DNA from 2 places in the Streptomyces sp. NPDC048461 genome. Region 2 is predicted to be linked to the other one. Evidence: riboswitches for the same ligand, from Rfam matches in the RefSeq annotation. Region 2 holds a riboswitch; the other holds the start of a gene.

Region 1 (4,409 bases), on a different contig from region 2:
CCCGCCACGAGAACCTGGCGGACATCATCCCGGGCCGCATCAGCAAGATCCCCGGCGTCGAGGGCACGGACACGCACGTCGCGTTCCGCACGTACTCCCAGCACGACCTGGAAGCGGCCTTCGCCATCGGCCTGGACGCGTAACGCCTCCGGCGCGGCTACCGGGGGCGATGCCTCTGCGGTCCCGGTGGCGCTGAAGGTGGCCTTCCCTGACGGGGCCGAACCGAACGGGCCGTCCGCGGGGTCCCGCCGGGGCATCTCCTCGGCTCGCGCACCGGGGTACCGCTTCGTTCGCGCGGGCCGGTTGCGCGCTCGTCCTGCGGGGACGCCCCGCCGGGCCCCCGCTCCCCCACCGGGCCCGCCGCCCGGTGCGGCGGTGGGGCGGGGACGCTCCGGAGGGTCCCCGCAGGACGAGCGCGCAACCACGCCGCGCGAACGCAGCACTGCCTCCGTGCGCGAGCCGAGGAGACCCTCCGGAGGGGCCCCGCCCCGCCGCCCCCGCCGGGCGCCACCGGCCGCCGGTCGGCGGCCGCCGCGACCGGGTCGCCCCGTCAGACCGCCGGGACGCAGCGGCCCTCTTCCGTGCGGTACTGCCACTTGGCGCCGTCCGCGACCAGTTCCCGCACCGCCCGCACGAAGCGCTCGACGTGCTCGTCGGGGGTGCCGGCGCCGAAGCTGACGCGGATGGCGTTCAGCGAACGCTCCCCCGGCGCGGCCTCCGGCGCACCGCACTCGCCCGGCTCCTGCGGCTCGCTGCCCAGCAGGGTGCGGACCAGCGGGTGGGCGCAGAACAGGCCGTCGCGCACGCCGATCCCGTACTCGGCCGACAGCGCGGCGGCGAAGTGCGAGCTGTTCCAGCCGTCCACCACGAAGGAGATGACGCCGACGCGCGGGGCGTCGTCGCCGAAGAGGGACAGGACGCGCACCGCGGGCACCTCGGCCAGGCCCTCGCGGACGCGGGCGATGAGGTGGCGCTCGCGGGCGACCAGGCTGTCGAAGCCGGCCTCCGTCAGGGCCTTGCAGGCGGAGGCGATGGAGTAGACGCCGATGACGTTCGGGGAACCGGCCTCGTGGCGGGCGGCGGTGGTGTGCCACTCGACGTCCACGCCGCCGTCCTCGCGGCGGGCCACCTTGCGGGAGGCGCCGCCGCCGGCGAGGTACGGGTCCGCCTCCTGCAGCCAGTCCGCGCGGCCGGCGAGCACGCCCGAGCCGAAGGGCGCGTACAGCTTGTGCCCGGAGAAGGCGACCCAGTCCACGTCCAGCTCCTGGACGGACACGGGGTGGTGCGGGGCCAGTTGGGCGGCGTCCAGGACGATCCGCGCGCCGTGGGCGTGCGCGGCGGCGGCGAGCTCCTTGACCGGCCACAGCTCGCCGGTAACGTTGGAGGCGCCGGTGACGCAGACCAGGGCCGGACCGTAGGGGTCACGGCCGGCGAGCGCCCGCTCCAGGGTGGCGACGGCCTCGCCGGGGGTGCGGGGGGCGTTGAGGTAGGTGACGCGGGCGTCGGTCCACGGGAGCAGCGAGGCGTGGTGCTCGGTCTCGAAGACGAAGACCTGGCAGTCGGCCGGGAGCGCGGCGGCCAGCAGGTTCAGCGAGTCGGTGGTGGACCGGGTGAAGATCACCTGGTCGGAGGGACGGCAGTCGAGGAACTCGGCGACGGTGACCCGGCTCTGCTCGAACAGGTCGGTGGAGAGCTGGGAGAGGTAGCCGGCTCCGCGGTGCACGCTGCCGTAGTAGGGGGCGTACGCCGCCACGTCGTCCCAGACCCGCTGGAGGGCGGGGGCGCTGGCCGCGTAGTCGAGGGCCGCGTAGGTGACCTCGCCGCCGGTGACGAGCGGGACGGTGACGTCCCGGCCGAGGACCTGCAGCGGCTCGGCACAGGCGGAGTCGACGGCAACGGCGGCGGCGGTGGTGGCGGCGGCGTTCAGGGATGCGGACATGGCGGTATCTCCCGGCAGGCAGGGGTGAATGGCTTCGGTGTGCCCGTACGCGGGTACGGCTCTGCGGCCGTCCGGGGTGCGGGAAGGTCCTCGGAGCGGAGCGGGTACGCGGAGGTGACCCTGTTCCGAGGGGTGAAGAAGGGGCGGATTCGCCCTATCGCATTCGCTTGCTCACGGAAAACGCTCCTCGAGAGACCAGGACCCCTGGTGTCGAGGGATCCGCGCTTGCCGTAGACCTCGCTGCCTACGGCCTGGTCATCACCCGGGGCACCCCGCCACGGAAGGAGGGTTGCCGGACAGCAAGCCGGGGCCTAAACGCTGTCACTCGTGACCTGGTCAGCATCCTGCCACATGATCCCCCGCGCGCAAGCCCCGGTCCGCATGCTGGACCGGGGTCTTGGCTCGAAACCATCAGCCGGACGGGGCGGCCGTGGCCGCTACGCGTTGCTCGCCGCCACCCAGCGCTCCAGGGCCGTCCGCGCCGCGCCCGAGTCGATGCCCTCCGCCGCACGGGCGATGCCGGCCCGGATCTGCTCCTCCAGCGTGCCCGTGCCCGGGTCGAGCGCCACCAGGGCGGCCGCCGCGTTCAGCAGGACCGCGTCGCGCACCGGGCCCGGCTCGCCGGCCAGCAGGCGGCGGGCGACGTCCGCGTTGTACGAGGCGTCCTCGCCGCGCAGCGCGGACACGTCCACCAGGCCGATGCCCACGTCGCGCGGGTCGAACGCCTGCTCGGCGACCTTCCCGTCCCGGACCCACCAGACGCGCGAGGTCGCGGTCGTGGTCAGCTCGTCGAGGCCGTCGTCGCCGCGGAACACCAGGGCGGACGAACCGCGTTCCGCGAGGACGCCGGCGACGATCGGGGCCATCCGGGCGTCGGCCACGCCGGTGGCCTGGGCCCGTACCTTCGCCGGGTTGGTCAGCGGGCCGAGGAAGTTGAAGGTGGTGCGGATGCCGAGCTCCTTGCGGGCGGCCGCCACGTGCCGCAGCGCCGGGTGGAACTTCACCGCGAAGCAGAAGGTGATGCCCGCCTCCTCCGCGACCTCCGCCACCCGGGCCGGGGTGAGGTCGAGGTTGACGCCGAGCTTCTCCAGGACGTCCGAGGAGCCGCTCGCGGAGGACGCGGCCCGGTTCCCGTGCTTGACCACCTTGGCGCCCGTTCCGGCCACCACGATCGCCGACATCGTCGAGATGTTCACCGTCTTGGCGCCGTCGCCGCCGGTGCCGACGATGTCGACCGTCCGGCCCGGCACCTCGATCAGGTTGGCGTGCTCGTACATGGTCCGGACGAGGCCGGTGATCTCGGCGACCGTCTCGCCCTTCGCCCGCAGCGCGACCGCGAAGCCGGCGATCTGGGCGTCGGTGGCCTCGCCGCGCATGATCCGGTCCATGGCCCAGGCGGTGTCGTCGGCGCGCAGGTCCTGGCCGGTCAGCAGGGCGTCGAGAACGCCCGGCCAGCCACGGGCCGCCGCGCTGTCGCCGCCTGCCGGGGTCACCACGTTCATGGTCCGCTCCTGCTGCTGGTGGGATTCCACGTCGATCGGAAGGGCTCCAGCCTATCCAGCCCCGGTTACGGCAAAGAGCCCCGTCCGGACAATGGACGGGGCTCTCACCGTGGCGACACCAGGACTGACCGAAATCAGTCCCTCACAACGTGGTACGGGGGATCAGTGGTGGCCGTGGCCGCTCTGGATCTCCTTGTACTCCTCCACCGTGGGCTTCGGAATCTGGTTGTCCTCGGCGTAGTACCCCTTGCTGAGCTTGACGCGCATCTTCTCCAGGGCACCCACCTTGCGCTCGACACCGTTCTCGTCGACCGTCGGGCCGATCTCGGCCGGCTTGTACTGCGTGTGCGAGGTCAGCTTGTGCAGCTGACCCTGCGAGAGCGGCTCGTGGATCTCGACGAACTCACCGTGCGGGAGCCGCTTGATGATGCCGGTCTCGCGACCGTGCAGCACCTTGTCGCGGTCCCGGCGCTGGAGGCCGAGGCAGATGCGCTTGGTGATCACGAAGGCGATGACCGGGCCGACGAAGAAGCCGATCCGCGCGAACCAGGTGATCGAGTTGATCGACAGGTGGAAGTACTGCGCGAACATGTCGTTTCCACCGGCGATCAGCAGGATCACGTACCACGTGAGCCAGGCGACACCGAAGGCCGTGCGGGTCGGGACGTTGCGCGGGCGGTCCAGGATGTGGTGCTCGCGCTTGTCCTTGGTGACCCAGGACTCGATGAACGGGTACACCGCGATCGTGGCCAGCACCATCGGGAAGATCACCAGCGGGATGAAGACGCCCAGGACGAGCGTGTGGCCCCACAGGTTGATCTCCCAGCCGGGCATGGCACGGATCAGGCCCTCGGAGAAGCCCATGTACCAGTCCGGCTGCGCACCGGTGGACACGTGGTCCGGGCGGTACGGGCCGAGCGCCCAGATCGGGTTGATCGACGCGATGCCGGCGATGGCCGCGATCACGC
Region 2 (4,409 bases):
AGGCGCGGTTGTACTCGGTGTACGAGTCCCACTGCCGGCGGAACCGCGCGTCGAAGACCGGCTCGCGCGGGACGTCGTACAGGTGGTGGTGGGTGAACCAGAGCACGGAGTTCGCGATGCCGTTGTACGCGTCGTCGTACACCGTGGGATCGATGTCCAGCATCCGGACGCCGGGCTCGGAGACGCCCCGGCGCACCGCCTCCCGGTCGGGGTCCGAGAGCGCCGCGCAGATCCACAGCGCGTCCGGCTGCTCCGCGAGGGCCGCGGAGAGCCCGGAGACGAGTCCGCCCCCGCCGCGGCGGGCGCTGAGCTCGCCGTCGCCGGAGAGGGCGTAGGAGAGCGGGCCGCGGTTCGCTGCAACGAGTACCTGAGAAGCCATGCCGCCAACCTAGCCGGGCCCGGGCCCCCTCAAACCGTCCGATTCGTCACGCCACGCGGCGTACGGCGTACTCCTCGACCTCGCACATCGGCGGCCGCTCCTCGGTGTCCACCGCGTAGGTGCGCGGCACGAAGCCGTCCGGGCCCCGCTCGAACTGCGTCAGCTCCGGCCGTACGAGGTGCCCGCGCGAGAGCCGCAGTTGCGCCGTGCGGTAGATCGCCGCGGCCATCCGGCCCAGCGCCTGCCCGTCCTGGTGGCGGTGGACCCGTACGCCCACGTCGACCTGGGCCAGCGCGTCCAGCCCGACGGTGTGCAGCGCGTCCACCAGCAGGCCCAGCTCGACCCCGTACCCGACGGGGAAGGGGAGCCGCTCCAGCAGCGAGCGCCGCACGGCGTACTCGCCGCCCAGCGGCTGGACGAAGCCCGCCAGCTGCGGCCAGTGGAGGTTGAGCAGGGGCCGGGCGACCAGTTCCGTCACCCGCCCGCCCTGGCCCGGGGCGCCGCCCAGCGGGCGGTCGTACATCGCCTTGACGAACTGCACCTCGGGGTCGGTCAGCAGCGGTCCCACGATGCCGGAGACGAAGGAGGCCGAGAAGTCCCGCAGGTCGGCGTCGACGAAGCACACGACGTCCCCGGTCGTGGCCAGCAGCGAGCGCCACAGCACCTCGCCCTTGCCGGGCAGCGCCGGGATGCGGGGCAGGATCCCGTCGCGGTGCTCCACCCGGGCGCCGGCCTTCGCCGCCACCTCCGCGGTCCGGTCGGTGGAACCCGAGTCGACGACGAGGAGTTCGTCCACCAGGGGGACGGGCAGTCCCTCCATCAGCTCGCGCCGGATCACCTCGACGATCTCGCCGACCGTCGCCTCCTCGTCGAGCGCGGGCAGCACCACGCTGACCGTGGCGCCCGTCGCCCGCTTCCGTTCGATCAGCTGGGCGAGCGGTCGGTCGGCGGCGGCCCAGGAACGCTCGGCCAGCCAGCGCTCCACCTCTTCCAGCACTCTCGGCACTCCCTGGTTACTCGGCGGTATAAGCCGAAATGTGATCCATCTCGCGGTTCGGACGGCTGTCTCAACCCCCCGGACCTTCCGTTACAGTCTTGAACAACGCGAAGCACCACCGCATGCCGGGGGTGCTCGCGCACAAACGCCCGGACGCGCCAAGAGCGCGCGGCCCGGTGCCATACCGCTCATCCAGAGGGGCAGAGGGACACGGCCCGTTGAAGCCCCGGCAACCCTCCAGTCGGTTCTCGCGATGCGTTCTGCGCACACTCCGCGAGGTCCCCGGCTAGGGAAGGTGCCAATTCCGTCTCATGGCGAAGTGCGCCATGGGGAAGATGAGGAGAAAGGGCCTCGCCATCATGGCTGTACAGACTGAAACCACCTCTGTCGATCTCGGACCCGCCACCGGACTTTCCTGTCGCGAGTGCGGTACCCGCTTCGAACTCGGCCCGATCTTCGCCTGCGTCGAGTGCTTCGGACCGCTGGAAGTCTCCTACGACCTTCCCACCGGCGACCCCGAGGCCCTGCGCGCCGCGATCGAGGCCGGGCCGAACAACATCTGGCGCTACGCGCCGCTGCTGCCCGTCCCCGCCGACGTGGCCTCCAAGCCGAGCCTGAACCCGGGCTTCACCAAGCTCGTGGACGCGGCCAACCTGGCCAAGGAGCTCGGCGTCACCGGCAAGCTGTACGTCAAGGACGACTCCGGCAACCCGACGCACTCCTTCAAGGACCGCGTCGTGGCCATCGCCGTGGAGGCGGCCCGCGCCTTCGGCTTCACCACGCTCTCCTGCTCCTCCACCGGCAACCTGGCCGGCGCCGTCGGCGCCGCGGCCGCCCGCGCCGGCTTCCGCTCCTGCGTGTTCATCCCGCACGACCTGGAGCAGGGCAAGGTCGTCATGGCCGGGGTCTACGGCGGCGACCTCGTCGGCATCGAGGGCAACTACGACGACGTCAACCGCTTCTGCTCCGAGCTCATCGGCGACCCGCTCGGCGAGGGCTGGGGCTTCGTCAACGTCAACCTGCGCCCGTACTACGGAGAGGGCTCCAAGACCCTCGCGTACGAGATCTGCGAGCAGCTCGGCTGGCAGCTGCCCGACCAGCTGGTCATCCCGATCGCCTCCGGATCGCAGCTCACGAAGATCGACAAGGGCCTCCAGGAGCTGATCAAGCTCGGCCTGGTCGAGGACAAGCCGTACAAGATCTTCGGCGCCCAGGCCGAGGGCTGCTCCCCGGTCTCGACCGCCTTCAAGGCCGGTCACGACGTGGTCCGCCCGCAGAAGCCGAACACCATCGCCAAGTCCCTGGCGATCGGCAACCCGGCGGACGGCCCGTACGTCCTGGACATCGCGCGGCGCACCGGCGGCTTCGTCGACGACGTCAACGACGAGCAGGTCGTCGAGGCCATCAAGATCCTGGCGCAGACCGAGGGCATCTTCGCCGAGACCGCGGGCGGCGTGACCGTCGGCGTCACGAAGAAGCTCATCGAGGCCGGACACCTCGACCCGGCGCTGACCACCGTCATCCTGAACACCGGCGACGGCCTCAAGACCCTGGAGGCGGTGGCCGCGGACAGCGGGCAGACCGCCACCATCCGCCCGAGCCTGGACGCCTTCCGCGCCGCCGGCCTGGCCTGACCCTCCCCTCGCACACCGGAAAGGCAGTAGCGCCATGAGCGTCAACGTCCGCATCCCCACCATCCTGCGCACCTACACCGGCGGCAAGGCCGAGGTCTCCGCCGAGGGCGCGAACCTGGCCGAGGTCATCGACTCGCTGGAGCAGAGCCACCCGGGCATCGCCGCGCGCGTCCTGGACGACCAGGGCAAGCTCCGCCGCTTCGTGAACGTCTACGTGAACGACGACGACGTGCGCTTCGAGGGCGGCCTGGAGGCCGTCACCCCGGACGGCGCCGGCGTCTCGATCATCCCGGCCGTCGCGGGCGGCTGCTGACCGCCGTGCGGTGACACGCTAAAACCGAAATTGCCCCTTCCGCTAATAAGCGGAGGGGGCAATTCTGCTTGATTGGGCGCGGTAGGGTTGGGGAAGTCCCCTCCGCTGTTCTTGCCCGCCGCATATGAACGGGTCGCGTGAGGGTCGACATCGAGTCAATGTGCAAGTGCGCTATGGGGCTTTGGCGAGAGATGCCGGGCCCGAGTTGCCCTGGAATATGCCAAATTTTCACTCTTTTTCAATCTTTCCGGGTGGCCGGAATTCTCGTCGGATTGACCTGTTGCAGACAGCATCGGCGCGGATACATTCAGCCTCGGTCGACGCGTTCCGACGCAAGTTCTGACCCGGGATCGCGAAGTGCGTTCCTGCGCAAGGGCCAGTAATAGGGGAGTTAGGCATGGCTCAGGGCACCGTCAAGTGGTTCAACGCGGAGAAGGGCTACGGCTTCATCGCGGTCGACGGTGGCGCGGATGTGTTCGTCCACTACAGCGCCATCCAGATGGACGGTTACCGCACCCTTGAAGAGGGTCAGCGGGTCGAGTTCGAGATCTCGCAGGGCCAGAAGGGGCCGCAGGCGGACATGGTCAAGCTCGCGGCCGCCGGCTAGTCCCCACGCGATCGACCACCGACGCATGCGTACGGCGTGCACGGTCGTACCGGCGTACGACGGGCAGTGACGTACGAGGCACTACGAGGGGCCCACATCCTGGACAAGGGGTGTGGGCCCCTCGTGCGTCCGGCCCGCACGGCCCGTGCGGCGCCTGCCTCTTCCGGGGGTGTTGGCCGAAGCCGCTTGCACTCGAGGGGGCCGAGTGCTAATCATTGGCGTTAGCACTCTCCCAGTGAGAGTGCTACTGAAACGAGGACCGGGTCGGTGAGGCCCGCAGCGTCCGGCGGGAAGGAACCGCCGGTCGCGCAGGCCGTCCGTCGCGGGCGCGGGCGCGGTCCGGAGCAATCCACCGCTGTCCGGGAGGACCACTTCAGATGGCCAAGATCATTGCGTTCAACGAGGAGGCCCGGCGCGGTCTCGAGCGTGGGATGAACCAGCTCGCCGACGCCGTCAAGGTCACCCTTGGCCCCAAGGGT

Evidence for each region. Region 2 has a riboswitch for S-adenosylmethionine ahead of thrC (threonine synthase). Riboswitches for the same ligand answer to the same signal wherever they lie in the genome.
Region 1: it holds a riboswitch for S-adenosylmethionine, as region 2 does, so the genes downstream of both, ACZ6S8_RS06400 (aminotransferase class V-fold PLP-dependent enzyme) here and thrC (threonine synthase) in region 2, are expected to answer to the same signal.

Annotation. Positions count from the first base shown of each region.
Region 1 covers NZ_JBVJGW010000003.1:179,559-183,967, reverse strand. Annotated here, with positions in the region: gene ACZ6S8_RS06405 (Lrp/AsnC family transcriptional regulator) at 1-143, shown strand, start outside; gene ACZ6S8_RS06400 (aminotransferase class V-fold PLP-dependent enzyme) at 551-1,939, opposite strand; SAM riboswitch class IV at 2,156-2,272, opposite strand; gene trpD (anthranilate phosphoribosyltransferase) at 2,377-3,441, opposite strand; gene qcrB (cytochrome bc1 complex cytochrome b subunit) at 3,604-4,409, opposite strand, start outside.
Region 2 covers NZ_JBVJGW010000004.1:106,548-110,956, forward strand. Annotated here, with positions in the region: gene ACZ6S8_RS08655 (alpha,alpha-trehalose-phosphate synthase (UDP-forming)) at 1-379, opposite strand, end outside; gene ACZ6S8_RS08660 (glucosyl-3-phosphoglycerate synthase) at 426-1,376, opposite strand; SAM riboswitch class I at 1,562-1,718, shown strand; gene thrC (threonine synthase) at 1,736-3,010, shown strand; gene ACZ6S8_RS08670 (MoaD/ThiS family protein) at 3,045-3,323, shown strand; gene ACZ6S8_RS08675 (cold-shock protein) at 3,721-3,930, shown strand; gene groL (chaperonin GroEL) at 4,308-4,409, shown strand, end outside.